2 regions of the Lysinibacillus sp. NPDC093688 genome follow, and region 1 is predicted to be linked to the other one. Evidence: riboswitches for the same ligand, from Rfam matches in the RefSeq annotation. Region 1 holds a riboswitch; the other holds the start of a gene.

Region 1 (15,891 bases):
GATGCAGGAATACGAATGGATCCTCCTCCATCATTAGCATGCGCGATTGGGACGATGCCACTTGCGACAGAAGCTGCTGCACCGCCACTTGAACCACCAGGGCTATGGTCTAGATTCCATGGGTTACGAGTTGGACCATAAATAACAGCTTCCGTTGCGGCATTATAGCCGAACTCTGGTGTTGTGGTTGTACCGCTTAACACAAAACCAGCATTTTTAAACCGTTTCATTAATTCACTATCGACAGACATTACAGCATTTTCTGCAACACGACTGCCCATACTATGTGGCACACCTTCCGCATGGAGTACAACTTCTTTAATTAAAAATGGGACACCTGCAAATGGTTGATTATCATTTAAAGTTGAAATCGCTTTTTCAGCCTGATCCTCTAACACGCTGACAACGGCATTAATCGAAGGATTAACCTTTTCAATACCTTGGAGCGCTAATTTTGTAAGTTCTTCTGGTGTCACTTGCTTTGTTTTTACTAACTCCGCTAATCCAAGACCGTCATATGATGCGTATTCCTGCAAATTCATCAGATCACCTCATAATAGTTTTGACTTACAAATTCATCTTAAATTGAAAAGAAAAAAATTGATATTACCCAAAAGGATAATTTGTTTTGAACGAGAATATATGAAGTTAATAGAGAAAAGGAGGAATTATTTTGTATGAGCATAAAGAGGTGGAGTATTTATTAGAAGCGACGTTTAAGATTTCAAATATGAATATGCAACAAACAAGTGAAGACTTTAAATTGAATATGTTGCAAGTATTAAGTGAATGTTTTCAATACGAGCATACGGTATTTTGGGAAGTGGCAGATGGGGAGTTAAATGAACAGCCTGTCTATTTCAACCTAGAGACTTATACGATACAAAATTATCTACATGAATATAAATATTACGATCCTTTACACCCAGTAAATATGCGAAACCAACCCGAAATTCAATTAATGCAACGAAATGAAGTTATATCGATGAAGAAAAAGCAGTATTATGTTGAGCGCTTTTTACAAAAAAATGATTTTATAGATGAAATGGTTATGTATCTGTACAATCAGCAAAAGCCAACAGCGGCTATTGGCTTTTTGCGAAAAGAAGGAGAAATACCATTTACAGAACAGGATAGTCAAAAGCTATTGTATATAAAGAGGTTGATTGAAAATGTTTATTTTTTACATCAATATGTTCAGCCAGGCGAATCATTGCGAATTACTCAACGCGAAAAAGAGCTGTTAATGTATTTATGTAAAGGATTTAAAAATGCAGAAATAGCCAGTAATTTATATGTTAGTGAAAATACAGTAAAGAAGCATCTGCAAAATTTGTATCGAAAATTTCAAGTAACTTCCCGAACGCAGCTTGCATTAAGATATTCAGAAAGCTTTCGTGCATAAAAATAAGATGTTGGTAATCGATAAAAACCGAGTGCTATTGAGATCTCTGCTGAACAAAGAACTAAACTTTCATCCGAAGACATTTAGACTTAATTCAATACAATAATAATAAACAAGGTAAAGGTTTCATTATCAATCCCTACCTTGTTTATTATCTAATTACGCTATTTCTATTGATATTCAATAATCATTTCCCCACCCGTTACAGTATATCCATCGAACAGGCTCGAATTTTACCGTTACTTCAGAAAATCTATTTTTTAAGCATCCAACTTTTAGGGCAGCTTCTCATCCCTCTTATAGCATTTGTTTTTTCCATTGCGATAGCATGTCATTGGATTTCGCAATGTCCACTTTTAATGAAACCTGTTTATTTGAGCAACGTTTCTTAGCTTTTTCCCAAGCTTCTTCTAGAGCAGGTAAATAGCTTAAATTTTTTGTAGCTGCGACAAGCTGTAAAAAACTATTCCCTTGAATATAGTACCAGCGAGGGTTCATACTATCTAGCTGAATTGCTTCTTCAATAAGACGTAGTGCCAAGTATGGACTGCCTTCATTGCGGCTCAAAAACTGTGCAAAGGCTCCCCAGTAAAGAGCTTTATTTGGTTGTAGTTTTATCGCTTCCGCATATTGCACAAGTGCTTTGTCATGCTCCTTAGCAAGTGCAAAATATTCGGCCATTGTATAGTAAGCATTCGCTTGTGCCTCGACCGACCCAGCCAATAACTCATCTATTACTTTACCGAATTGCTTTTCATCCTCACTTCCTATGTATGCAGCGAGTACATCACGCTCTGGATAAGAACCATCTGTTCGTTCAACACTTTGCTTCATTTTTTCAGCAGTAGGAATAGGCATATTTGCATAACCGTTTGCTTCCAACATTGCGGAGTGCTGTTGAATGCTTGGACATGATTCATGTTCTGTAAACGCAGTATTAGCTAAAAGTACTTTGGCTAATTGATAGCTTTCTTTCACATGACCATTTATAAATAATTCATTTATCTGTTGAACTTGCTCATCAAACTGTTTGATCACTATATAAATCCTCACCTTCACCAAAAGAAAAGTCTTATAAGTATTTTACCATCTTTAAATCTAAAACAAACTAAATAGCAATAATTTTTCTATAATTCTTTTAATTTACGGCTAATTCAGTATCTATTATTATATTGTGGCTCATCACATAACGAGGGTTGATTTCCGTTCCGACTGAGCGCTTTCCTGGGGGCGTCGGGCCAACACGAGGTTGGTCACGAAGGCGTTATCACAGGACGTGATGCTTTTAGCCTTCGTTCCCCTCCCCCGCTTCGCTCCAGGGTCTCGGGCCAACACGATGTTGGTCACGAAGGCGTTATCACAGGATGTGATGCTTTTAGCCTTCGTTCCTCTATTGCTGATCCCCGAGGAGTCGCCCAGCCTCCACTCCAATCAACTTATTTATTTAGCATACGTCTCAACAAATGTCATTCCGAAATTTTAGGGATAAGCTCCTATTTTTTAGTTCTATTGGATTTGTGTTTAAAATTACGATAATTGAAAAAACATTGGATAAAGTTCTGAATTATGAGATAATTGAAGTGCGTTTTCATTTTTGATATATAGGAGGGCTGCTATGAATAGACGATTGCATTTTGTATCGCTTATTATTGGAAATTTATTAACACTAGGAGCTATTTTCTTTTATGCTATGCAAAGTCAAGTGGATGTGGCCCTCAGCACATATGCCCTTGTGATGGGGTTCTTAAGCACATCACTACTAATCTTTTTTTATTTATGGGGGGATGAAAAACAGCAAATCTCGAATCGTTTTTCTAAATAACTCGGGTGACTTAAAATTACAGTTTTGAAGTGAACTATTTTTTTCACACACTCGTTGCACAAAAAAAGTTAATTTCCCCTTCTCTACATCAGTAGGTAAGGGATTTTTTTTCATGAAAAGCCTCTTTTTTCGTGGTATTCCCCTCTGAATACGACTAATTGTTGTTGAAAAATAAAAAATTTTGTAGAAAATTTAAAAAGAATGATTGAGTAGTAATTCAATTTTCTGTATAATCAGCTTGTTTGACAAAACTTATTTGAATTTGGGGGTAGACAATTGGGTAAAGCATTGATCATCGGAGCTGGCGGAGTTGCCAGTGTTGTGGTACACAAGTGTGTTCAAAATCCGGACGTATTTGAGGAGATTTGTATCGCAAGTAGAACTGTTTCAAAATGTGACGCTCTAAAAGAAAAACTAGACGGCGGAAAAACAAAGATTCACACTGCACAGGTAGACGCAGATAATACGGAAGAGGTTATTGAGCTTATTAAAGCCTTTGGACCAGAAGTTGTTATTAATGTAGCACTACCTTATCAAGACTTAACGATTATGGATGCTTGCTTAGCGACGGGTGTACACTATGTGGATACTGCAAACTACGAGCCACCTGAAACGGCAAAATTTGAATATAAATGGCAATGGGCTTATAAAGAGAAGTTCGAAAAAGCTGGCTTAACTGCTTTACTTGGTAGCGGTTTTGACCCAGGCGTAACGGGCGTTTTCACAGCTCATGCACAAAAACATGAATTTGATGAAATCCACTACATTGATATTGTGGATGCAAATGCTGGTGATCACGGTTACCATTTCGCAACAAACTTCAACCCAGAAATCAACATTCGTGAAATTACAGCGAATGGTCGTTACTGGAAAGAAGGCGAGTGGGTTGAAACTGCACCACTTGAGAAAAAAGAGGTTTATAACTTACCAGAAATCGGTCCAAAAGATATTTACCTTTTATACCATGAAGAACTAGAATCACTTGCTAAAAACATTAAAGGCTTAAAGCAAATCCGTTTCTGGATGACATTCTCTGAAAAATACTTAACACACTTAAAAGTATTAGAGAATGTTGGTATGACTTCTATCAAGCCTATCGAGTTTGAAGGACAAATGATTCAACCAATTCACTTCCTTACAGCTGTACTGCCTGATCCAGCATCACTTGGACCACGTACAAAAGGAAAAACTAACATCGGTTGTATTATTCGCGGTCTAAAAGATGGTAAGGAAAAAACTTATTATGTGTACAATGTATGTGACCACGAAGAATGTTATAACGAAGTTGGTTCACAGGCAATTTCCTACACAACTGGTGTACCAGCAATGATTGGTGCAATGCTTGTGATGAACGGTCAATGGCGTAAACCAGGCGTTTGGAATGTCGAAGATTTCAATCCAGATCCATTCATGGATGCACTAAATAAATGGGGTCTACCATGGCAAGAAAGCCATAACCCAGAATTACTTGACCTAGAATTAGACGCAAAGGAATTCAGTCGATGAAGCCAATTGATTTCTCAAAAGTTCCGTCCCCTTCTTACGTAGTGGATGAACGATTATTAACAAAAAATCTAGAACTTTTAAAATCGATTCAAGATCGAACAGGTTGCCGTATTTTACTTGCCTTAAAAGGGTTTTCTATGCATTCAACATTCCCATTAGTGGGTGAATATTTAGCAGGGATTACATCTAGCTCATTATTTGAAGCTCAACTCGGCTATGAAAAAATGAGAAAAGAAGTTCATGTCTATGCACCAGCTTACGTGGAGCATGAAATGGACGAGCTACTTGGCTATGTTGATCATATTGTGTTTAATTCATTTAACCAATGGAACCAGTATAAGGACAAAGTAACATCTGCTGGTAAAACAATTGAATGTGGTATTCGTATCAATCCTGAGTACTCTGAAATTGAAACAGCACTTTACGACCCTTGCTACACGAATTCTCGTCTTGGCACAACTTTAGCCAACTTCGATAAGTCACAGCTTGACGGTATTGATGGCTTACACTTCCATGCTATGTGTGAGCAAAACTCAGATACGTTAGAGCGTATTATACAAGTTGTCGAAGAAAAATTTGGTGATGTTTTACATCAAATGAAATGGTTAAACTTTGGTGGAGGTCACCATATTACTCGTGAGGATTATGATGTAGAAAAGCTTGTGAATATCATTAATTACATTCAAAACAAGTATAACCTTCTCGTATATTTAGAGCCAGGTGAAGCTGTTGCACTTAATACAGGTTATTTAGTAACGACTGTTCTTGATGTACAGAAAAACGGTATGGACCTAGCAATTTTAGATACATCGGCAACTTGCCATATGCCAGACGTTCTAGAAATGCCATACCGCCCAATGATTATCGGTTCAGGTCAACCAAATGAGCTAGCTCACACATATCGCCTAGGCGGGCTTACTTGTCTTGCCGGTGATGTAATTGGTGATTATTCATTCGAACAACCTTTACAACCAGGCGATCGTCTAGTATTTACAGATATGGCGCATTACTCAATGGTGAAAAATCATATGTTTAATGGTGTAAACCTTCCATCCATCGTTTCTTATAACGATGAAGAAGGCATTAAAGTCATTCGTGAATTTAAATTTGAAGACTATAGCGGTCGACTTTCATAATACAAAGAAAATCCTCTCCAACTTATTGCTGGAGAGGATTTTTTTACGGTTTCATATTCATCCAACTATCAACATGATGAATGGCAAAACCATTATAGCTTGTTTTATTGGCATACTGTTTTTGAACTTGTGCTAACTGTTTATTCATATAGGCCTCTCCATCATCATAGAAGGTAATCTTTTCACCTTCATCAGAGGCTCCTGTTTCCACACCAATTACAATTGATTTATTTACTTTTTTTGCATAGTCTATTTCATGTTCAACAATTTTAATAATGTCTTTTGCAGCATCTCGATAAGCCATTATTGAAACACTTTCCACTTGGTCAATAACCCAGTCAGCTAATAAACCTTGGCCAAATTGGTTATTATATGAAACTTCGTCAAACCAAAATGGCATATCCACTTCCAAAGGCAATTGTAATTGATCAGTATCCCCTTTCGCTCTAGTAAGGAGCGCTTGATAGGATTCAATTGTTTTTACTTGGTTCGAGCTCCAGCCACTATTTAAGTAAGGTTCTACATCGAGATGAACGCCAGAAAATCGCTCTGTTGTTGCTGCATTTCCATTATATGTATGTAACCATTCAAACAGCTGATCCTGCATGTTATAACCTTCTTCTGATACCCAACTTGCAGCACCATCCAACGCATATACTTTTATTCCTTTTGTCGTAGCTTTATTGATAAAACTTTTGTAATCGTTACTTGCTATATCACTATTAATTTGTAAATATAATTTCTTTACTTGTTTGTCTTCTAAAAATGAGAGTACCCCTGATTCATCTTCGACAATCTTTGTCGTATCCCATAACCAAGTAGCCTTATCTTGCATGGACTTTGCGTCTACCTTTCCCATTGTTAATCCTAGCGTACTTACAATTGTTACTATAAAAACAATAATTGCTTTTGATAGTGAACGACTTACCATATGATAAACATCTCCATTCTATTTGCCGAGGCTCATAGAACGAACCTGGCAACCTGACGATCATGCACTAAAAAATAGTGTTTAGACTCACGGCTTTGCGTCCTTCCCTTTCGGTGAAGTTTGCCTTTTACAGTAGTTTTCTTACCTTTCATAATACGACGTTAGAACGGAGATGTCTGTAGGTAAAACGCATAATTTTATTAATAACTTTTCAAATAAGATAAAGAGAACACAGGTTATTTTTACTATATCAGAATAAAACAGTAGAAGTAATTATCTATAAAGATTGCTTTAATTGAAAAACAATTTGTACGTAATGAATCCTATAAATAACACTAAAATTAATACAAGCGTTTCTTTCCAACCCATACCATTTAAATTCCCACTACTTCCTCTATTAACTCCATCGTTTAGTGCACCCGTAGGATTGTTTTTTAATTCACTTTGTCTTAAACGCTCTCTTTTTTCTTCTGGTGTTTCCTTTTTCTTTGATTCCATATGACAAACACCTCCCCAATAATAAATATTTACTTATTTATACTAAAGATAGATATATTCATAATTGCGTCCGAAATCGGCTTTGTGCTTAGGCCTGTAGATGTTTTTTGTGCGAAAGCGCAGGGCTAACGTAGCGGCAGTAACAAAGGGTTTTGTCTGTGCGAAAGCGAAGAGACTGCAACAACATGAGGGCCGACACGATGTCAGTCATTTCGGTAATGCCACAGGACGTGGTTTTTTACCGATGCATGTCAGTTAGCCGTTACAAAATTGCACGTGGCTTATATGAAAAAATGGGCTATGAAATTACGAATATAACAATGGCTAAAACAATTTGATAATGTAACACCAAAGTCCAAGTACTCAATTAATATTGAGCTTGGGCTTTTTTTACCAGAGGAGAATATAAACGTCTTTGCTTTTAATATTGGGGACGCTTCTTCAACTAATACGAACGGGGTGCTTTAGTTAAATTTTGATTCACGAAATATCAAACTAAGTTGTACAAAAAAAGGTACTGCGAATCGCAGTACCTTTTAATATGCTAATTAATTGTCTTTTTAACCTTCGATTTTGCTTTTTGTACTTCAAAACAGAACCCGTTACTATAAGATAGACTTTTTTCAAATGTCTACCTTATAGGGTACAGTTTACTTCGTGTTAGTCTTTTAAATATTTTGGGATTCTGGATTCTTGTTACCAACATTTCTCTAAGTCTTATTCGATCACATTATAATGCTTTTCTACAACTTCCCAAGTAAAATTGAACACAAGAGCGAGCGAAGCGGCTCATCGAACGGCCCAGGAAAGCGCCAGTCGGAACGGAGATCAACCACATGTTTTGATAATAGTCTTTTCGAGTATTCATTTTCCTTTTACTGGTTGGAAAAAGAAAGGCAGAATCACAAATTTGTAATTCTGCCTAAAACATCAACTATGATGTGTAAATTATCGTATTGAATTAATTCTTAATTATAAAAAACTCAAGCCTGTACGTTTTCTTCTTCATTTTCAAGCATTTTGTGCAAATAATTAATTATTTCACGTATACCTTCTAATGAATTCACAAGTATTTTCGGGTCAACGTAAGTAATCATACGATTTTCAAGATTTGCCACAGCTGTAAAGTAGCGTGTTTTTGAATAATTGACAAGGCCCATCTGCTTTAATACTGACTCATCAAAATCAAGAATTTCACGAGCTTCTGTTACAAGTAATCCATAATTTACAACATCCGTGTTCAACACAATAATCCGTGCTGTTGCAACATTAGAGGTACGATTATAAAGAATACGCTCAAAATCAAGGACAGGCACAAGCTCGCCACGAATTCTTGTGAAACCTAGAAGATAATTAGGCAAATGAGGAATCGGCGTTACTTGCTCTAACTTTTCAATCGAAATCGCTTGTTCCACAGGCACTGCATATTCCTCTGTACCACAAGCAAAAACTACTGCCTTTACACTTTCCATTCGGTCACGTCCTTCGATTCTGTTGTTATTTTTTCGCAGACTCTTTTACGATTTCAACAAGTAAATCTGCTAATTTTTCTAATTCTTCTACTGGGATTTTTTCATTTGTTGTATGAATGTCCTCGTACCCAACAGAAAGATTGACTGTAGGAATGCCAAAACCTGCAATAACATTAGCATCGGAACCTCCGCCTGAAATACCAAGCTTCGGTGTGCGATCGATGTTGTGTACAGCTGCCATTGCCACTTGAACAACTTTATCTGATTCTGTTACACGGAATCCAGGATACATAAGCTTTACTTCAACCTCAGCTTTTGCTCCTAATGAAGCAGCAACTTGCTCAAACGTCTCCTGCATATGCTGAGTCTGTGCATCTAGCTTCGCTTTGTCGATTGAACGAGCTTCTGCAAGAATCGTTACTTCATCACATACAATATTTGTTGCCTGTCCACCTTCAAAGCGTCCAATATTTGCTGTTGTTTCTTCATCTAATCGACCCAGCTTCATTTTTGCAATACATTTAGAAGCAACCGTAATCGCTGAAATTCCTTTTTCTGGAGCAACACCAGCGTGAGCAGTTTTCCCAATTATTTTAACGGAAATTTTCGCTTGGAATGGAGCTGCTGTGACAATTCCTCCTACTTTGCCATCACTGTCTACTGCAAAGCCATACTTTGCTTTAATTTTAGATGGATCTAACTCTTTAGCGCCAACGAGTCCACTTTCCTCGCCAGCTGTAATAATAAATTCAATATCACCATGTTCAATATTTTGCTCTTTTAAGCGTTTAACCATTTCAAATAATGCGGCAAGACCAGCTTTGTCATCAGCACCTAAAATAGTTGTACCATCTGACACGATATAGCCATCTTCACGAAGAGATGGTTTAATCCCTTTACCAGGGACAACTGTATCCATATGAGAAGTAAAATAAATTGGTTCGATATCTAATGAACCTTTTAGTGTAGCAAGAATATTACCTGCTCCATGCCCGTTTCGAGTATGTGCATCATCTTGTTCTACTGTAAAACCAAGCGCTGTTAGTTTGTCGATTAAAACCGGCGCAATCACTTGTTCATGTTTTGTTTCTGAATCGATTTGTACGAGCTCAAAAAACTCTTCTACTAAACGACTTGTCATGTTGTAGGACTCCCTTAGTTTACGTGTATTTCCACGATATAGTATAGGTTTATTTTAGCACAACGTGTAAAGAGTTGAAATAATTCGCTAACAGGAACTACGACTATTTATGAAGGAATAGCAATTCCCCCTCAAAAAAAACATTGCTGAAGTTTTGTATTATTACTATAAATTAGAGTGACAAGCCAGAAGGTACATTTTAAGTGGTTGATTGGAGTGGAGGCTGGGCGACTCCTCGGGGATCAGTGATAGGGGAACGAAGTCTAAAACCATCACATCCTGTGATAACGCCTCCGTGACCAACATCGTGTTGGCCCGAGACCCTGCAGCGAAGCGAAGCGGCTCATCGGACACCCCCAGGAAAGCGCCCAGCCGGAACGGAAATCAATCCCTCGTTTTGTCGATATTTTTTTATTATTAAACGAAAAAAAAACCTGTGAAAAGAGGGAAAATCTTTTCACAGATTACTTTATATTCACGTTTTGCAAGATCGTTTCTTTTTCTTGTTGCAGAGACTGCAAATAATCATCTGCCTTGTTATGTTTATCCTGTAGACGCAAAATTGTATTATGTACATCATCTTGTACACGAGAGACCTGATCTCTTGCAGTGGATATTTTAGAATGGACAGACCAAGCTGAAAAAATATCATCAAAGAAATAGTCCGCAAATTTTACGAATCCATCTGTTTCAATCTGTAATGATTTCGTTGACATCTCATGTACATCCAGCAATTCGTTATGGAAGCGTTGTAACGCAATTTGAGCATTGTGAAGATAATTTTCGGTTTTATCCAGTGCATCATGCTTTAAATGTGTAACAAAGAATCCTCCACCAAAAAACGTATCCCAAGTTGAATATCCATTTGCGGAATGCAAGGACTCTGCTGCTTGTCCAAGCTCAGTAATTGCTGTTTCACCAGCCGCTTCTGCTTCCTTTATTTCTATCATTAGTTGTTTTGTTAACATTTCTTCATGCGCTAATTGTTCAAGCCTTTTTGCCTGTTCAGGCTCATGGATTTGTAAGTAGCCTTTCTTTTTAGCATTTAATTGGCTTAAAGCTCCTTGTAACTCTTGCTCATTAATTTGAGAAATTTTAGTGTTGATTTGCCCCAAATCATGCGTCAAATCAACATCCATCTTCTTCGCTTCATTTATTTTTAATTCAAGAATGGCCGCTTTATCAATTTTTTCTGCACGTAGCTCATCTTGTTGCCCTGTCCACGTACGAATCATATTCATAAAAGAAAAGCCTTCTAATTTATCGAGTCTCAAACGAATTTGATTGAGTGCATTAGAATGTTTGTAAATTTCCTGTTGGGCATGCTCGATTTGCTGTTCAATTAAAACCTTTTGTTCACTTAATCTACTGGCATTTCTTAATTGTGCATGAATCATTTCTTGCTCTTTTTGTAATTGTTTCCATTCCATTCATCTCAACTCCTCTTACCTATATGTACGGATGAAATGAAAATATGTTTCAATTTTCTGTCTCATCCCCATAACGTATGGTTGATTTCCGTCCCGCCTGAGCGCTTTGTCGCTTTCGCACAGATAAAACATTTGCTGACGCTTCGCTTTCGCACAGAGCAAAGCTTCCCGGGGGCGTCCGATGAGCCGCTTGGGCCAACACGATGTTGGTCACGAAGGCGTTATCACAGGATGTGATGCACTTAGCCTTCGTTCCCCTACTTGCTCGCTCCAGGGTCTCATCTGTGACGCTGTGATCTAATCCCCAAGGAGTCGCCCAGCCTCCACTCCAATCAACTGATATACATGGCATATTATCCTCAACTATTGGTGATGAGCCAATTATCTGTCATTCTCATATCAAATTAATTCAAGTCTAAAAGAAAAGCCTAGCAATCCGAATGGATACTAGGCATGTACATTTTTTATAGAGGAATGTTTCCGTGCTTTTTCTCTGGACGTGTTTCGTGTTTATTTGATAACATATCTAGCCCTTGAATTAGCTTAATACGCGTATCACGTGGATCGATAACATCGTCAACCATACCGCGAGATGCCGCAACGTATGGGTTTGCGAATTTTTCTTTATACTCTTCGATTTTCGCTGCACGTGTTGCTTCTGGATCTTCTGATTTTGCAATTTCTCGCGCGAAGATAATATTAGCTGCACCTGCCGCACCCATAACAGCAATTTCTGCGTTAGGCCAAGCAAATACTAAATCAGCCCCAATTGATTTAGAGTTAAGCGCAACGTATGCACCGCCGTAAGCTTTACGTAGAATCACTGTAATTTTTGGTACAGTTGCTTCTGAGTATGCGTAAAGGATTTTCGCTCCGTGACGGATGATACCACCATGCTCTTGTTTAACACCTGGGAAGAAACCAGAAACGTCTTCAAATGTGATGATTGGTATATTATAAGCATCACAAGTACGAATGAAACGAGCAGCCTTGTCTGAAGAATCAATATCTAACCCACCGGCTAATACTTTAGGTTGGTTACATACAAGACCAACTGATTCACCAGCAATACGCGCAAAACCAACTACTACGTTTTTCGCAAATTCTGAATGAACTTCCATAAATGAGCCTTCGTCCACTATTTGCTCGACTACTTTGCGTACATCATAAGGACGAGTTGTTTCGATTGGAACAGCATCCACGATTTCTGGACGATAGTCATCACCCTCTGGACGTGCCTGACGCGGAGCTTTTTCTTTATTATTTTGTGGTAAGTAGCTTAATAGTTTCTTAATTTCATTAATAGCTTCTTCTTCAGATGGTGCGCGGAAGTGTGCGTTACCACTTACAGCGTTGTTTACTTTAGAACCACCTAAATCTTCAGCAGAGATTTGTTCACCTGTTACTGTTTCGATAACTTTAGGTCCTGTAATAAACATTTGAGATGTTTTATCAACCATTAGAATGAAGTCTGTAATTGCTGGAGAATATACCGCCCCACCAGCACATGGTCCCATGATAACTGAGATTTGCGGAATTACCCCAGAGTAGATTGCATTACGATAGAAAATATGACCATAACCATCAAGTGAAAGCACACCCTCTTGAATACGAGCACCACCTGAATCATTAATACCGATAAATGGTGTACCATTTTTTGCAGCTAGATCCATTACTGTTGCCATTTTTTTGGCATGCATTTCACCAAGCGCTCCACCAAATACTGTGAAATCTTGAGAGAATAAGTATACTGGACGTCCATTAATTTTACCGAAACCAGTCACTACACCATCACCAGGGCCTTCCATCTTGTCCATGCCGAAGTCTACTGTACGGTGTGTAATGAATGGGTTGATCTCGAAAAATGTACCTTCGTCTAGTAATAATTCAATACGCTCACGAGCAGTTAATTTCCCTTTATCATGTTGCTTCTCGATGCGCTCATAGCCGCCACCAAGTTCAATTACTGTCTTACGGTCATACAAGTCATTAATTTTGTCGAACATATCCATACTGATCACTTATCCCCTTTTCCACTTTTATCGCATAATTCATATAACACACCAAAAGATGATTTCGGGTGCATGAAAGCAACCTCTGCACCACCAGCACCTGGTCCTGGCTCTTCCGATAAAAGACGTACGCCTTTTTCACGAAGCTCTGCCATACGCTCACGAATCCCTGTTACACCGAAAGCTACATGGTGAATACCTTCTCCACGTTTTTCGATATATCCATGAATAGTACTTTTTTCACTCATCGGTTCTAATAACTCAATTTTTACATTACCCGCATCTATGAATGCAACACGAACCTGTTGAGATTCTACTTCTTCCACTTTTAGCAGCTTTAAGCCTAAAGTTTCTGTATAATATGTAATGCGTTCATCAAGATCGCGGACTGCAATCCCAATATGATCTACTCTCTCCATGGTGACATCTCCTTCTGTTATGGTACATAATCTATTTTACAGACTTTTTCGTCAAAACTCTACTACTTGAGAAATTTTTCAGATTTGATAAACTATTTATAAGAAAAGAAGGAGCGAACGAGCATATGAGTAATAAAAAATTTCAAAAAATCGTTGTTTATACTATGGTCGCAATCATGGTAATCTCATCTCTAGCATTCGGCTTATCGATGCTAGTGTAATGAAAAACTAGGCGTCCGCATTACTGCGGGCGCTTTTTCTTTACCTTTAACCCCTTAAAAGACTGCTTTATTTCTAAATATCGATCCATTTCCTCTATAAATTGATAGAGTGCCGCTTGTGCTAGAAATTGCTCATGATTTTTCGGTAAAGGTAACTGGGCGAAATCTAGCTTTACTTGCTCTAATTTCTCTCTAAAATGACTAGCCGTATTTCCTGAATGAACATGTTCACCTAGGTCTTGTAAAAAGTCTGCAACGATCACAGCCTCTTGTACTATAACAGGAAGCGCCGTTATTTTGGGAAGAACCCTATCAATAATTTCTAGCTGCTGTTCACGCATATCAAAATACACGTAGTAGTCATTTTCTCGTCTCGTAAAATGATTTTCAACATCTTTAAACGCTAGGGATTTCGCACTATTTAACGCTTTAATCGCTTCAATAATTTCCTGCCCATCCCACAATGTATCGCCTTCTCTTAAATAGTTGGCAATTTCTAAAAAAATCTTACTGTAAAGTTCCTCAATTTTAACTCGGTAGTAATTTAATTCCTTTTGAATGTCTGGCATATACATATTTATAGCTATTCCCGTACCATATCCAATTGCCATTAATGCAAATTCATTATAAACAAGTGCCAATGAAAAGCTTTTAGCAGCATAAATATGCATGATAATAACGGCACTAGAGACAAAGCCATCCGCTACCTTTAATGACACAATTGTTGGTATAAAAATGATCAGCATACCTGCTAATGTAAGCGGATGATAAGAAAATAGCTCAAAGCTCAAAAATGCATAAAACATTGCGATAATACTTGCGACAAATCGTGTATATGCAGCATGAAGAGATTTTTTCTTCGTTGGCTGTACACATAATATTGTTAGAATACCAGCAGATGCATAAGAAGCTAATTCAAAGTATTGGGCAATGGCAATAGCGATTGCTGCGCCAAATGCCGTTTTTAATGTACGATAGCCGATTGAAAACTTCTTCAAGTCGACTGCCTCCTATCTTTTAGTACTCTACATTTACAAACGTGTTGATTAGCTATATTTTCAAACATAGGCTCATCACCATAACGTGGGGTTGATTTCCATTCCGGCTGGGCGCTTTCCTGGGGGCGTCGAGGCAACAGGATGTTGGTCACGAAGGCGTTATCACAGGATGTGATGCTTTTAGCCTTCGTTCCCCTATCGCTGTTCCCCAAGGAGTCGCCCATCCTCCACTCCAATCAACTAATATTCATTGAATACGTTTTACTAATGTCACCAACAGTTTTGGTGATGAGCAACAATATTGTAGTCCTAGAAAAATAAAAGATTTCACCACAAATATGCCCAATATTGCTAATCAACACACCTGTTAATTTTATTCATTTAAAAACTTTAGATTATTCATTTAGCCAATATTTCAAATATTCCGAACGTCAATTGACTAGTATGTTGAAAATAAAAGAAAGTTATCAATAACGTCATGCTAATCGGGGATCAATTAGCATGGCTATGAAGTAAGCGCCCGCAGATATTTTGTAGCTGCGGGGCTTCCTACTTATAGAATAACGTCACTTTTAACTCTATGAATAAAATTAAAGTTCGTCGCAGTATTCCTCAAAGTTTGCTTGTAAGTTCGTTACTACTGACATTGGGTCATGCCCTTCAATTTCATAGCGTCCAACTTCTGCTACTACTTGTCCATCCTTTAATAACACAAATGATGGGGAGGATGGGATATGATCTTCACCAAAGTGATAACGAGCAGCTGCAGTTGCTTCTTTATCTTGACCAGCAAACACCGTTACAAGATGGTCTGGACGTTTATCGTAATGTACGCATTGTGCTGCTGATGGACGTGCGATACCTCCTGCACAGCCGCATACTGAGTTTACCATGACTAAT
Region 2 (15,891 bases), on a different contig from region 1:
ACGGAATCGGCATCACAATAATACGTGAATGTAGCGCTTCATTCTTTTTATTTGAAATAAATGAGCGATACTCCGTTTCGTTTGTATGCGCAACTATTAACTCATCTGCACTAATTAACGCAAACCTACCTGCTTTAAAATTACCTTCCTGTGTTAAAGACAATAAATTCCACAAGAATTTTTCATCAAGCTTTAACATTTCTTGGAATTCCATCATACCCCTGTTTGCTTTATTTAGCTCACCGTCAAAACGATAAGCACGAGGGTCTGATTCTGAGCCAAATTCTCCAATTGTAGAAAAATCGATACTACCTGTTAAATCAGCAATATCTTGCGATTTTGGATCTGATGGTGTAAATGTTCCTATGCCTACACGTTTGTCTTCAGAAAAAGAAATACGTTCAATCATCACATTTTCAATGCGTCCATCGTATTCCTTTTCAAGACGCATCGTATTTAAAGGCGATAAACTTCCTTCAATTCGTATACCATACTCCTCGTAAAATTCACTACGCAAATGATGTGGAATTAAATGTAGAGGATCTTCATGCATTGGACATCCCTTAATTGCGAAAACCGCGCCTTCATCTGTTCGAGAAAATTGCTCAAGTCCGCGTTTCAACAAGGTCACTATTGTTGATTTACCACCACTTACTGGTCCCATTAATAACAAAATACGTTTTCTAACATCCAATCTTCGTGCTGCCGGATGGAAATATTCCTCCACCAGTCTTTCTATTGCCGTTTCAAGCCCAAAAATTTCTTGCCCAAAAAATTCATACATTTTTTGCCCATCGCGTTCCTCTACACCACTACTTTTTATCATATTGTAGACGCGTGAATGGGCTGTTTGAGCAACTTCAGGTCTTTCCTTGATGATGTTTAAATAATCTGCAAATGTACCTTCCCACTTTAGCCGATTTTCTTCTTCGCGATAGCTTTTCACTTTATCTAAAATGTTAATAGCCTTCCCTCCATTCAGGGCTTGATTTATAACATAGTATGAAGGAAAAGACATTATGATACCCAATACTTTTTCTTTGTCGAAATTTCTTCTTATTGCCAATAATTTTTTCCCTACAGAATAAAGGAATTCAACGTCAAACATAAAAAACTTACTCGTTTCACCTGACGCTTTATTGTTTCATCACCAAAGTTAGGATGACATTTGTTCAAAAATACTCCTTGAGAATAAGTTGATCTTCGTTCCGACTGGGCGACTCCTCGGGGATCAGCGATAGAGGAACGAAGGCTAAAACCATCACATCCTGTGATAACGCCTTCGTGACCAACATCCTGTTGCCCCGACGCCCCCAGGAAGCTCTGCTCTGCGCGAAAGCGAAGCGTCAGCGGCAAATGTTTTATCTGTGCGAAAGCGAAGCGTCAGCAACAAAGCGCCCAGTCGGAACGGAAATCAGCCCTACGTTATGCGCTTTTTTATAAAAATTGCTCATTCCTACTGCTTTGTTTTCCCACAAAAAGTGCTGAATGAAGATAAAAAATTCGGTTATTCTAACGTTAGAAAGGAGGTCCTTTATTGAATCGCCATTTTATATTCCTTTTATCATGGATATTATTATGGAGTTTTACTCTCCCCACTGTTGCATTAGCAAAAGAAGAACCCACCCAAGAAGAAATTGTGCAACAACGTATGGCCTATTACGTACAATTTGACGAATTACTCATTCCGTGGCATTTCTTAGCAGCCATTGACCAATATGAACGCAATTTACAATCAGTTCGTAAAGATATTCCGAAACGGGATGGTATTATTTCCATTCAATTTTCTGATGAATATTGGTCAGGTGCTTTAAATCCTGTAAGAGATGATACTCGCCCAGAAACAATTAGTTACTTTGGCGGGATGGGGCTAGATGGCAATGGTGATGGAGCTGCCAGTCCAAAGGATGATATCGATACAATATTCTCCATGGCTACTTTTTTAAGCAAATTTGGAACATCTGATGAAGACTTTAAATTAGCTTTATGGGAATATTACGGAAGCGAACAGGCCGTAAATCAAATCTTCACCATTTCCAAAATGTATAGTCATTTCAAAACAACAGAGCTTGACGATCACACATTCCCAGTCCCTACTAATTATGATTACAGCTATCGAAGTACATGGGGTGCCAATAGGGGCTGGGGTGGACGCCGTATTCATGAAGGAACAGATATTTTCGCTAGCTATGGTACTCCAGTGCTTTCTACCTCTTATGGTGTAGTGGAAATAAAGGGCTGGAACCAATTTGGTGGTTGGCGCATAGGCATTCGAGATAATCACAACTCCTATCATTATTATGCCCATCTCGGCAGTTATAATAAAAAAATTAAAGTTGGAGACCTTGTCGAACCTGGCACTGTTCTCGGTACGGTTGGTAGCTCTGGCTACGGTAAAGAAGGGACGTCCGGAAAATTTCCGCCTCATCTTCACTACGGTATCTACAAATTCAATGGGCGTACAGAATGGGCATTTGATCCATATCCATCTTTAATGCAATGGGAACGACAAGCAAAAAAAGCAAAGCAAAACAGTAATTAAATGTTGCACACAAAAAAGAAGGATAGATAAAATTGACTTTATCCATCCTTCTTTTTTGCTACATATATCCTGTAATTTCATAAAGCTTCTATGGTTTTTTAGCCGGGCTCAGTCGCTAATCTACCACAAGCTTTCTACCTCTGATCCGTCCGTTTCTCCCCTTCAATTTGTAGCACTAGATGATTGTCGCTACAAAAGTTGCAATCTTCCTTACCAAATTTCCCTAGCTCCGTATCTTTGCCTTGAGCGTCTACAATACCGTAAGTGAATAAGCCAGCCTTAAACTCGTCCAAGAAATAAACATAGCTTTTAAAGGTTGGTTTCGCTCCCCATTCTCGTTCCGCCACATTATCCTGCTGCCATTTAATGACGGACAGACCTTCTTTATTCACTTCATAATAAGCATCGCTATAGCCGGAGAGATTCAATGTGAAACGCAATGCTTCTCCTTCCGGAAACGTGTAATAGTAGGAATTATACCCTTCTCCAGCATGAAGAGGTGGCGCTTCCTCTGTGAGTGTTGCTAGTCCGATCGCAATATGACGCGCCTTCGTGAGATCCCCGTGCATCAGTGTCTCGTATTCTTCCTGACCCGCAGGTGTACGGACAATGACCCGTTTATCTTTGTTATTGTAATAGACATAACCGCCAAGTGTCTCGCTAATGAAACGAATCGGCACATAAGTGCTACCGTTTTTGTTTACTACTGCAGCGTCTAATTTTATCGCTTTCCCATTAACTGTTGCTGTTTTTTTCCCCGCCACAAGCTGCACTTTCTTACTCTTATCTTTATTTTGAATCGTGACGATACCGGTCTTAGGATCATAAGCGAGCACAGGCCATGACGGGTCGCTCAGAGACCTTAATTTAACCATTGTTCGTCCTTCAACCGTAATAAAGTCATACTCAGCTTGACTGTTGACAAAAAGAGAAGTAGAAGAAGCCGCATGTGCTGAAGTGTTGCAAATAAAACTCACAAATATCACGAAGCCCATTATTTTGAACCATTTGTTCATATCATTTTCCTCCTATAATTGTATTGTTTTAAACAGTTGAACATTAAATATATTATACCATTCAAACTAAAATATGGATAATTAAGGGAGAGACTTTATAGAAGCTGCCAACTCGGATTGGTGGCAATTTACGGAGTTCCGAATGTTCACATCGATGTCTGTATATGAGAATAGCGTTAGGTATAAATACATAAAAGTATTAAAAAAAATTTAGAATTTCTATTTAGACATATACATTTAACTACCTATCATTCATAACTATGATTCGTTATTGTACTAATAAACCATTTTTAAATTTTCCCATTAAAAGGGCTTATGTATATATAGAATTAGTTATAAAATATATTTGTACTATAACAATTATTATTTCGATTTTTTCACAGTTCTACATTGAAAATGAACAATAAAAGGATGGGAAAAGATGAAGGGAATATTTCAGTTTAAAACACTTAAAGCCCGAATTTTAAGTGCATTTCTTCTTTTGATAGTATTAGTTGTTTGTTTTACAACCTATTCGTACATTTCTAATAATAAGATGGAAAAACAAGCAGAAGGTTTAGTGAAAGAAGATTTACAAGTCTTAACTGCAAGTAAAAATTTAGCAATGTCTATGAGTGTTCGTCTCTCTGCAGCTTTAAGTTACGTTGTATCAGGTGATGAAAAATACATAGAAACTTTTAATGAATATCGTCAAATTGCTGAGGAAAGTAATAGTATTGTTGAAAAACACGAAAATACGTCTGAGCGTGCTGCATTAGTAGAAATGGCACGTACATGGAGCAATCGCGTAAATACCGAAGTATTCGATGTTTATAAAAAAGGTGATAAAGAATTAGCATTAAAAAATTTAACAGCTATCAATAATCTCGTAACCGAAGTTCGTGTTGGTTATGAAGAATTGGCCAATAAACGCTCAGATGCCATTACTACGGTAGGAGATGACGTAGTCTCAACAAGTTTAAGCAATAAAACAGTTGGACTAATTGTTAGCATTGTATTGACGATCGCAGGTATCCTAATCGCTATTGTCACTGCTAGCAATATTTCTAAACCTATTACAATTGTCTCAAAGCGCATGAGCGAATTAGCGGATGGCAATCTGCAACACGAACTACTTCCAATAACGCATCGAGATGAGATTGGTCAATTAATGCTTTCCGCAAATAATATGAATGAAAAATTGAAGCAAACAATAAGCTCCATTCATGCTGTTTCCGAAACAGTAGCAGCTAGTAGCGAAGAGCTGGCCCAATCTTCTAATGAAGTACAATCAGGTACAGAGCAAATTACCGTAACTATGCAGGAGCTAGCCTCTGGCACTGAAACACAAGCATCTACAGCAGGTGATTTAGCCGAAACAATGACTTCTTTCCAACATAGTATTCATGAAACAACACAGGAAGGCATTGAATTAATAACGCATTCAAATCATGTACAAGAACTAACGACTACAGGTAAAGGCTTAATGGTACAATCAACACAACAAATGGCAACCATTAATGAAATTGTTTTAGATTCAGTGAAAAAAGTTGAAGGCTTAAATATGCAGTCTGCGGAAATTTCCAAGCTTGTTTCTGTCATTGATGATATTTCAAATCAAACAAATTTACTGGCCCTTAACGCTGCCATCGAAGCAGCTCGCGCAGGAGAGCACGGTAAAGGTTTTGCAGTTGTAGCGGATGAAGTTCGGAAGCTTGCAGAAGAAGTACAGTTCTCTGTCACTGATATTTCAACAATCGTCAATCGGATTCAAGGTGAAACTGGCAATGTAACAACCGCTCTACAATCCGGCTATGAGGAAGTAAAACGAGGAACCGTACAACTAAATCAAACAAATGAAACATTTGAACAAATTTCGGTAGCAGTTGAGGACATGATTCTTAACATAAATACCATTTCAAGCAATTTAAATAAAGTTGCTCAAAATTCCGAATCCATCAATGTCTCCATCGATGAAATGGCTTCTATTTCTCAAGAGTCTGCAGCTGGAGTAGAACAAACAACAGCAACTGTAGAGGAAACTGCTGCTACTATGGAGGAAATTTCAAGGGGTGCAAATCATCTCGCTGGTATGGCTGAAGAGTTAAATAGCCAATTACAGCAGTTTAAAATTTAAGGTTTGAGGTGATACCTGAGCACTTTTGCGGCTCACCGGATCACTTTTGGAGATTACCCGATTACTCCGGGGCGATTCTACCTAAAAAAGCTATCTCGACATTACGGTCGAGATAGCTTTTTTCCTCTTATTACTAATGCCTAATTGGTACCCTTTCCAGCTCATAACGTTTGATAATCACACTGATTTTCTGAAACCATTCCTCACATAGCTCTAGCGCTTCTTGATACTCATCCTCTTCTCTTGATAGAGGCTCACTGTTATCCATAAAAACATATTCTAGAATAGGGTCAGATAAATTATCAGCTACAATTTTCAACGTCAACTGAGACATAGTATTATACTCAGGGTCTTCTTCATCTAATTCCTCTTCTTCTATATCCATGTCTTCACCAAGTAATGAACCACTTATGAAGTTATTGCTTGTCCTAGCAATATACATGTCGTCCTCTACTATAGCTACTTCATATATTTTATTGAATGGAATTTCTTTTTTTATCAAAGCGTCTTCTAATTCTTCTCTACTTACGAAAATAAGTGTACTTGTAGGTTCATTTAGTAATAAAGCACTTAAACAATCATTTGAGATGATGCAATGTGTATGAGGGATAGCCATAAGCTCCTCCTCACTCGCCTCTTTCATTTCATTCAATGTATGGATATAGATAAATCGTTCTTTCACATACCGAAAAACTCCTGCTATTACTAGCCCTATGCCAATTAAAAAATATACCTTTCTAAATATAGCCGTTTCGACTGAATTTGCGAGTAATACATAGATTGTCCCAAGAAATAAAAGAAAAAAGGTTTTCATCCATCTCCCACCCTCAAAAAGATAATCGATAGGATTATTTCATCCATGTTCATAGAAATTTTATTCTAACGATTATCTTTTCATTCTTAATTTCTATAGGAATTATTTGTGCTATTAGCATCTACATCAAATTTTGAAACGGATTTTTCTAGGTCCTCCGCCATTTTGTTCAATTTTAAAATAGAATGGAGGATATCTTGATTGTAGTTTTCTTGTTCCATCGTACGCTCTACAACACTTTCCGTTGCCTTTGCAGCCTTATTCGCAAGCATCGTTGTTTCCACAACTCCTGCTGTAATCTCCTCAGAAAATGCAGACATTTCTTCTGAGGTTACAGAAACTTGTTTTGTATGTGATACTACGCCCTGAATAGATTGGAGAATACTTTCGAATGATTTTCCGGCTTCTTCTACAGCTTGTAAACCGTCTTCTACATTATCTGTTACAACATTCATAGTTTGCACCGTTAAGCTTGTATCCTCATTTATTTTAGAAATCAAGTTTGAGATGCTATTCGCCGATTTTTCTGATTGCTCCGCAAGCTTCCTTACTTCTTCAGCTACTACGGCAAAGCCCTTTCCAGATTCACCAGCTCTAGCCGCTTCGATCGCTGCATTTAATGCAAGTAGATTCGTTTGTGAGGCGATATCACGAATCATATTTATAATCAGTGATACTTCATTTGATTGGCTCTCTAGTTTTTTTATAGCATTTGCGGATAACTGAACGGATTCACTAATAATATTCATTTGATGAACTACTTTTTCAATGTTTCCATTTCCAAGCTCTACATTTTGTAAGCTAATAGATGATAATTGAGATACATTTGAAGAAGCCTCTGCAATTTGTTGAATGCCCTCCGACATTTGCTCTAATGTAGCTGAGCTTTCCTCTGAGTTTTTATACTGTGCATGTGCGCCAGCAGATACTTCCTGGATGGAGGCTGAAATATGACTAATTGCTTCATTTGCCTTTTCACTACTTTTTGCTACTCCGTTCGTCGTATCGATTAACTGCTTAGAGCTAGAATTGATTCCAATAATTATATTTTGCAAATCCAGCACCATTTGTTGGAATGCATTTGTCAAAACGCCAATTTCATCTTTTCGATTTGTTTCTATTTTTACCGTTAAATCACCATTACCAACTTGGTTTACTTGTGCTGTTAATTTTCTTATTGGCTTCGTTAAATAATCTGTAAAGAAATAAACAATGCAGATTCCTACTATTAATATAATTAGCGTAATCAATATAATTTTCATTTGATTCGCATTCATGTCCGAATAAACTTCTGTGGCATCTAAATCTGCCCCTACTAATCCTATCACTTCGCCAGCATCATTTTTTATGGGCGCGTAGATGGCAAGGACAGCTCCGTATTGTGAATCATTCGATAGCTGAAATTGTATTTGCCCTGTTTCAAATACTTGCTTCATTTTAGGATACGATTCTGGTGATTCCTCTTTATCGCCAAGTATTGAATCCTCATTCGGAACACTATCTACCATATAATAGTAGTCATATCCATCACCGTTTTTTATCCGAGTCATCGAATATAAACTAGATACTTTATGAAGCTCTTTAACAGAGTTTAATTCTTTTTGTAATTCATAATAATAGTCATCTTTTTTTGCACCAATTTCTAATCTTTGATAGCCTTCTACATCTATTTTTGAGATTGCCTGATCAATCATATTTATGTTTTGCTCACCAACTGTCTCTTTCACCAGCTCCAATGACGAACGATAAATAAAAAAGCTAATCAGAAAACACGAAATAACAAGTAAAATTGAAAATACCATTAACATTTTAATTTTTAAGCTACTTCTCATCGTTGAACTCCTTTAAACTTTTTTTCTATATGAATAATTACTAAAAAATTGAAATTTTAGTAACAATAAATTTTACAACATTCCCCCTAGTACAATGTTGGTATTTCTAAAATATTTAATTTTTTTGCTAAAACTAGCTAAATTTGGTCATTTTTGAGTGTTATTTTTTGCGCAAAAAAACACGAGAGCATTGAAATTCAACGCTCCCGTGTTAGCTTATCAACAAAAGAACCAATATAAAATAATGCAAATAAGCAAAATTGATTTTCACACCGAGTTGGCGCTTTCCGAGGCTTGGCTTCAATCTCCTCGTCACTACGTTCCTGCGGGACTTTCAGCGCAAGCACGCCACTCTCCGTGAAAAATCAACGGTTCCTCATCATAAGTATGAGAAGACAAACTGAATCAAAAAATATTAACATACTAAAAAGATTCAACCTAAATTAGCATTTGTCTACTGTCTGAAACGAGGATTTGGTTATCAATTTGACTGTTCCGTTAATTCCTCTTTACCGCCCACATCGTCTAAAGTCTTATCTTTTTCAATCTTATGCATCTCAAGAACATGCTGCGAAGGTGGAATAAGCAAACTTACAATAACAATTGTAATACCTGTGATCACAACTCCTGAGAAAACAGGTGCCTGCCACAGTTCATTTAATAAACCTAAAAATCCTTCTGATTGGATAGAAAGACTTGGTACATAGGTTAAAGATGTAATGATGTAATAGACTAGCCCAACAGATATACTTGTCCATACTGCAGGTGTACTTACTCGCTTCCAAAACGGCCCTAATACGATTGGCCAGAAAATTGTTACGAAAACAATATCCCATGCCAAATAGGCTAAATCAATCACTTTCTGGAAGCTAACCGCTAAAACTAAGCCTAGCAAAGCGCTTAAAATAATAATAAGTCTTGAAAATCTTAATAATTTTTTAGGGTCTGGGTTTCGATTAATAAAGTCTAAATAAATGTTTTTTGTGATAATTCCTGAAGTCGCAACATAACATGCGGCTACAGTAGACATCCCCATCGCGGCCATTGCTGTTAAAAAGATGGCTGCTAATAACGGCGGGAAATATCCTTGAGCAAAGGCAAGCATTAACGTCTCTGGATTTGTACTACCAGGATAAATCGTTTTGAACGCTTCTCCTAACATACCCGGAATCCAGCTGATCGCGATAATAATTGTCCCAGCTATAATCATGCTACGCTGTGCTACTTTTGGACTTTTCGCAGCTGCTACCCTTTGTCCTAAATCCACCGCTGGAATATCACCAAGTGCTAACACAAGATAAAGTGTCCAAAACTCTGCTCCAGCCTTATTAAAGAGTTCACTAATATTCCACCACTCAGGGTTAAATGTTACATCAGGGTAATAGAATAAGATAAAAATTGTAATCCCTACTATACCCGCTACTGCAAGTGCCCCCTGAACAATTTCCGTATAGGCTACAGCCCATAAGCCACCAATAACCGAATATAGGGCTGTTAATGATACAAAGAGTAATGCTGCTGGAACGAAATCAATTTGCAACAGTTGCTGAATGATATACGTTCCACCAACTGTTAACGCAGCTGCATTAAAGACACCGAAGGCAATCGCCATTACGACACCTGTATAGGCACCTAACTTTTTACTTCCATATCTTAATCCATAGTAATCTGCTAATGTCCAGCCCTTCAATCTACGTAAAGGCTTCGTCCAAATGAGTGCTCCAAGAATCATACAAGTCCCTAAACCGCCCATTGTCGCTGAACCTTCAAAGCCGCCACTTGTGTAACCTGAGCCTACTGCTGCAAAGAAGAATGGGGCTGCTAATAAGGCCGCCACTAGACTTCCTGTTACAACAGATAAAGGCATACTCCAACCAGCAACAATTAAATCCTCCGCAGTATTTACGCGTTTGTATCCTTTATATCCAATGTAATAAATAAAAATTAAGTATAAGCTAAAGATGATTATATTTAACATAGTAGTGCTCCTTAGTTTCCCACATTATCCGTTCATAACGACTCCACCATTAGGTGTTAATATTTGACCCGTATAGAAATTCGCATTTTCTGAAGCTAAAAATAACACGCTCTTTGCGATTTCTTCTGGTTGAGCTAATCGTTTTAACGGATATTTAGCAGACTCTTCCTCCACATAATTTTCGCCAAATTCCTTTAGGATGTCTGTAAATGTTCCACTAGGAGCTACTGCGTTGACTAATATCGAAGGCGCTAACTCTCGTGCCAAAGCCTTCGTAAATGCATTGATGCCACCCTTTGCAGCAGAATAATGCGTAAATTCCTCACAACCTAAACTACCAATATCAGAAGAAATATTAATAATTTTTCCTTTGTTTCGTACTTTCATTCTTTTTACTGCCTCTCGACAATTGTAGAAGCAACCGTATAGATGAACTTTAATCATTTTATCCCATTGCTCATCTGTTAAATCTGTAATGCTTGAAGCTTGTGCAAATCCAGCGTTATTGACAAGAATATCAATATCGCCTAACTGTTTGTCCATAGCTTGATGCATAGCTTGAACTTGCTGAGAATCCGATACATCTGCATTAAATTTCATAGCCTGTACACCAAACTTTTCCGCTTGTGCACGAACCTCTTCTGCCTCGTTGTCATCACCAATATAATTGATACATACATTGGCTCCTTGCTCGGCAAAGCCTAAAGCAATGGCTTTGCCGATTCCTTTACTGGAACCTGTAATGAGTACATTTTTTCCTTTAAAATTAATTTCCATCATTGATCATTCTCCAATTTGAATTTTGTTACAAGTACCTGCAATTCTTCGGCTGTTTTTCCTAATGAAGAAGATGCCTCTTTCACCTCTTGCATGGTCGTCAATTGCTCTTGAGTTGCGCTTGATACGTTCGACGAGAATTCAGATGACTGCTCCGCAGATTGCTTAATATTATTGACAGATGCTGCGACTTCCTCCGAAGAAGCGGAAATTTGTTGAGACGCAGCTGAAATTTCGCGAATCTGACTTGCCACTTCTTCTGATGAAGTGAGAATTTCTTTAAAGATTTCCCCTACCTCATTTGTAAACTCCATACCCGCCTTTACATCTTCTTTTCCTTTTTCCATAACAGTGATAGAAGCGTTTGAATCAGCTTGAATTGTACTAATCAAATTGTATATTTCCGTTGCAGATTGTGATGATTGCTCCGCTAATCGTCTAACCTCGTCAGCGACAACAGCGAAACCTTTCCCATGCTCTCCTGCCCTAGCAGCTTCGATTGCCGCATTCAATGCTAGTAAGTTTGTTTGATCTGCTATTGCTGTAATAAGACTTACGATATCGCTAATTTTTTTCGTATTGATATGTAAACCGTTTATTGTTGTCCCTATTTGTTCAACAGAACCATTGATCAATTCCATTTGTGCAATGACTTGTTGAACAACATGATTTCCACGTTCTGAAGCTTGAGAAGCAGAAATAGATGATTCAGCAGCTGTATTAGCAGAGTCAGCAATTTGCTGGATGCCTGTAGCTGTTTCCTCCATAGCCGCTGCAGTTTCCTCAGTCATAACCATTGAAGCCTCAGCATTTTGCGTGATTTGCCCCATATCTTGAGCAATATTTGTTGCGCTGTTATATGTCTCTGCTGCATTCACAGTTAGCTGATTAGCTGCAGAAGAAACGTTATTAGATGTATTTCTAATATTTAAAATGATATGTTGTAGATTCGAAACCATCGTATTAATCGATTCAGATAAATTTCCAATTTCGTCCTTCGTTATTTCTAAATCTACATTTACTAATTCCCCATTCGCTACTTGATTTGCAGCATTTACTACTTTCTTAAGTGGCTTTAATAGACGATCAATAATTATGTAAAGTAACGCTAATAAAATTAAAATTCCAATAACAGCTATAACAATTTGTTTAATGATACTTGTTTTAATGATTGTATTTATATAGTCCGCAGAATAATCAAGACCTAATAATGCAATGAGCTTGCCATTGTCATCTTTAATAGGGCTAAATACAGTTCGCCATGAACCATAAGGATCTTGGAAAATATCAGTTACTTCAGTGCTATTATTTTTAATAGCCAATTTAGCTGTTGTTACATGTTCATCTGCTAAATCAGTAAAGAGTTCACCCGCTTCATATACTTCATTCAAATTAGAGGTATAGCCTATTGGGGTAACGCCATCTGCATCCTTTACATCCCAAATATAGCTCCAGCTCATAATTCCTTGTTCTTCTTGAATCCTATCGAGTTGCTTTTGAATTTTCTTAAATTCAGCATTCGTTTCTCCCTTTTCAGACAACAAATCTTTAATATCATCACTATTAAGATTCATAGCTGTCAATAAACCAACACTTTTCAACTCTTGCTCTAAATCAACAGACATTCGATTGTTTAATTCTCTAATACTTTGCGTAGTAATAATAGCAATTAAAAGTAAAACAATTATAGAAACCGTTAGTAAAAGTTTGTTTTTCAATGAAGCATTTTTTAACAACCTCATGATTACTTCCCCCTTTATTATGTTTTTGGCAAAAAAATAACCTATTTCAAAAGAAATAGGCTTCAAAGAATATAACTAGCAATTATATGTACTTAACTAGTACTCCTTCGCAGCTCAGCCATCATAGTAATTAAAACCTTAGACCTGTAGCTTTGCGTCTCTACCTTTCGGTAAATTTGCCCATCTTTTTCCTTCCAAAATTAACACAATAGGTAAAAGTAGTCAATGTCACTAGATAAAAATACACATGTTTTTTACTATTTTACTATAAGTATGAAATGAACACTATTACATAATTTTCTCGGCTCATCCACAATTTGCGTAAATAAAAACAGCTACAACGCAATATTGTAGCTGCTACTATAATTTAAAATAATCAATTACCCCTAAATGATTATTCATATTAAAAATACTTATCCGTTTAGTGTCATGACTAAAACTGCCGGTATAAATGATACTGCAAACATACTCACATACCACATCGATGTACGGCGTAATGAAAAACGAACTTGTTTCTTTTCTGCATAAAAAATGTCTATCATAATTGCAGCAACTACAAGTGGAATAGTAACACATGCGATAGCAACTAATAAAATTTTTAAAGTAAACATAAAAGCACCCCTCTGTTCGTGAACATTTATTTTCCATCTTTGTGACAACTTTATGTCAATCTCAGTGTACACAATTCCGTCACAAACTGTCAACCACATTCGACTAAGAAAAATGCGCTTTTTGCAGAAAATTTTAATCATATTATAGATTTTTACGTAATAACCCTTATAAAAAAAGCAGTTGCAAAGTTGCAACTACTTTTTTTGTGATTAATTTATTTGCTATTCACTAAAATTTCCACTTGACTACTTAAAAGAGAACGCTAGGACACGTCTCAGCCTTCACGCTTCAGCATAGCTTTTAGTACCGAGCCATTTAATCTCTATATTTATCTGTTAGCCCTCTTAAAAAATTCCTCACAAAGCGATCGCCACATTCTTTATAGTTACGATGACTTGGATTTCTTAAAATGGCACCTAATTCGCCTTTCGAAACGCTAACGCCACCATCATATAAAATATCGAGCATCTCTTCACTCGTTAAGGCTAACGCTATCTTCACTTTCTTTAATAGCATATTATTAGGACTTTCTTTTCCAGACACAGGTGGTGGTCCTTCTGGCTGACCAGACTTAGGCTTTTGCGGACCTCGTTTAAATGTAATAAATCCATTTAAAAAAGCCTCTACCATTTTATTATTACATTTAATGTATTCTTCTGGTGCTTCTTCCTCATCATTAACTTTGATAAGCATGTTCAATACTTCTTCCTTCGTAAAGTCCATGCCTCCTAGCTTAAAAATTTCTACCATATCTTTATTTTTGATATCTAATGCATATCTTAAACGAATTAAAATATCATTGTTCGTCATTTAAAAAACCTCCATTTTAGCTGTAAAGCGCTTCTAACAATCGTATCTTCAAGATTGTAGCATTACTTTATTATAGCAGAGACATTCACAATTTTAGTTAGCTTTCCAAAAGTTACTTTACTATAGTATTTAGAATGTGCATTTTATTTTTTAACATGTATGATTAGCCAACTCTCGACCATTCTAATCACAAGGAGGTGAGATAAATGGCTAATCGTAGTTCAAATAAGCTTCTAGTTCCTGGTGTACATGAAGCTGTTACTCAATTGAAGTATGAAATCGCACAAGAATTTAATGTACAATTAGGGCCAGAAGCCTCTTCTCGTGCAAACGGATCAGTCGGAGGAGAAATTACAAAACGCCTCGTAGAAATGGCTGAAAAACGTTCAAAAGGTTTATTATAATAATAAATTTCAAAAAGAACGAATCCCTTTTATTAATTGGAATTCGTTCTTTCATGTTTTTGCAGTTACATCATTCTACCGTCATCGTCAATCAACATTATTTGATTCAAAGTTATCAAGCAATGCACGCACTTCATCTGTTGATTTCGTGTTCATCAATTGATTTCTTAATTCACCAGCTCCACGGAATCCTTTGACATAAATTTTGAAAAAGCGATGAAGCCCTGTGATTGAACGTGGTAGTGCTTCCGCATATTGATCTTGAAGATCAAGCTGCAGTCTTAAAAGATCAAGGTACTCTTTACTGCTATGCTCTTTTGGCTCTTTTTCAAAAGCAAAAGGATTTTTAAAAATACCTCGTCCGATCATAACACCATCAATACCATATTGTTCAGCAAGCTGCAGTCCAGTTTGACGGTCAGGAATATCTCCATTGATTGTTATTAGCGTATTTGGTGCGATACGGTCACGTAATTTTTTGATTTCCGGAATTAGCTCCCAATGCGCATCTGCTTGGCTCATTTCCTTTCTTGTACGTAAATGAATAGAAAGGTTCGCAATATCCTGTTTTAAAATATGCGTTAGCCACTCCTCCCACTCATTTACCTCTTTAAAGCCAAGTCGTGTTTTCACACTGACAGGCAATCCGCCCGCTTTTGCTGCTTGAATAAGCTCTGCCGCAACGTCCGGACGCAGAATAAGGCCACTGCCTTTCCCTCTCGATGCCACATTCGGTACAGGACAGCCCATATTAATATCGATGCCTTTAAAACCTAGCTCTGCCATACCAATACTCATTTGACGGAAATATTCGGGATTATCACCCCAAATATGTGCCACCATTGGCTGTTCATCTTCTGTAAAAATCAAACGACCACGCACACTTTTCATGCCCTCTGGATGACAATAGCTATCAGAGTTTGTAAACTCTGTGAAAAATACGTCCGGTCGACCGGCTTCACTTACGACATGACGAAAAACAACATCCGTCACATCTTCCATTGGTGCAAGTACAAAAAATGGTCGTGGTAAATCACGCCAAAAATTATCTATCATTTCAAACTCAAATCCTCTCACTGTGGGTACAACTTCAAACTCTCGGTCAAAAAATATGAAGCCCAATGTTCCACTTCTTTTACACTTATATCATGCTCAATAACTGAATATCAAACACAAGTACATTTGGACATTTATAATTTGTGATGATCTGCAATGTTTATTTTAACGAAAATCAGTCCTGAATGGTAT

The links. Region 1 has a riboswitch for cyclic di-GMP ahead of ACQKN2_RS12440 (amidase). Riboswitches for the same ligand answer to the same signal wherever they lie in the genome.
Region 2: it holds a riboswitch for cyclic di-GMP, as region 1 does, so the genes downstream of both, ACQKN2_RS18700 (methyl-accepting chemotaxis protein) here and ACQKN2_RS12440 (amidase) in region 1, are expected to answer to the same signal.

Annotation. Positions count from the first base shown of each region.
Region 1 covers NZ_JBNNUX010000013.1:97,715-113,605, reverse strand. The annotation lists gene ACQKN2_RS12470 (amidase) at 1-542, opposite strand, end outside; gene ACQKN2_RS12465 (response regulator transcription factor) at 674-1,405, shown strand; gene ACQKN2_RS12460 (tetratricopeptide repeat protein) at 1,703-2,443, opposite strand; gene ACQKN2_RS12455 (hypothetical protein) at 3,021-3,227, shown strand; gene ACQKN2_RS12450 (saccharopine dehydrogenase family protein) at 3,504-4,733, shown strand; gene nspC (carboxynorspermidine decarboxylase) at 4,730-5,869, shown strand; gene ACQKN2_RS12440 (amidase) at 5,913-6,800, opposite strand; cyclic di-GMP riboswitch class I at 6,845-6,935, opposite strand; gene ACQKN2_RS12435 (DUF6366 family protein) at 7,092-7,298, opposite strand; gene ACQKN2_RS12430 (hypothetical protein) at 7,499-7,636, shown strand; gene ACQKN2_RS12425 (chemotaxis protein CheW) at 8,282-8,770, opposite strand; gene ACQKN2_RS12420 (M20/M25/M40 family metallo-hydrolase) at 8,796-9,911, opposite strand; gene ACQKN2_RS12415 (hypothetical protein) at 10,376-11,341, opposite strand; gene ACQKN2_RS12410 (acyl-CoA carboxylase subunit beta) at 11,806-13,353, opposite strand; gene mce (methylmalonyl-CoA epimerase) at 13,359-13,772, opposite strand; gene prli42 (stressosome-associated protein Prli42) at 13,898-13,993, shown strand; gene ACQKN2_RS12395 (aromatic acid exporter family protein) at 14,014-14,991, opposite strand; gene ACQKN2_RS12390 (BrxA/BrxB family bacilliredoxin) at 15,582-15,891, opposite strand, start outside.
Region 2 covers NZ_JBNNUX010000028.1:10,816-26,706, forward strand. The annotation lists gene ACQKN2_RS18660 (PrkA family serine protein kinase) at 1-964, opposite strand, end outside; gene ACQKN2_RS18665 (M23 family metallopeptidase) at 1,538-2,542, shown strand; gene ACQKN2_RS18670 (copper amine oxidase N-terminal domain-containing protein) at 2,677-3,558, opposite strand; gene ACQKN2_RS18675 (methyl-accepting chemotaxis protein) at 3,980-5,674, shown strand; gene ACQKN2_RS18680 (hypothetical protein) at 5,808-6,488, opposite strand; gene ACQKN2_RS18685 (methyl-accepting chemotaxis protein) at 6,575-8,320, opposite strand; gene ACQKN2_RS18690 (sodium:solute symporter family protein) at 8,802-10,298, opposite strand; gene ACQKN2_RS18695 (SDR family NAD(P)-dependent oxidoreductase) at 10,323-11,078, opposite strand; gene ACQKN2_RS18700 (methyl-accepting chemotaxis protein) at 11,075-12,817, opposite strand; cyclic di-GMP riboswitch class I at 12,923-13,008, opposite strand; gene ACQKN2_RS18705 (hypothetical protein) at 13,231-13,428, opposite strand; gene ACQKN2_RS18710 (DUF1456 family protein) at 13,745-14,239, opposite strand; gene ACQKN2_RS18715 (alpha/beta-type small acid-soluble spore protein) at 14,446-14,643, shown strand; gene ACQKN2_RS18720 (tRNA dihydrouridine synthase) at 14,731-15,720, opposite strand.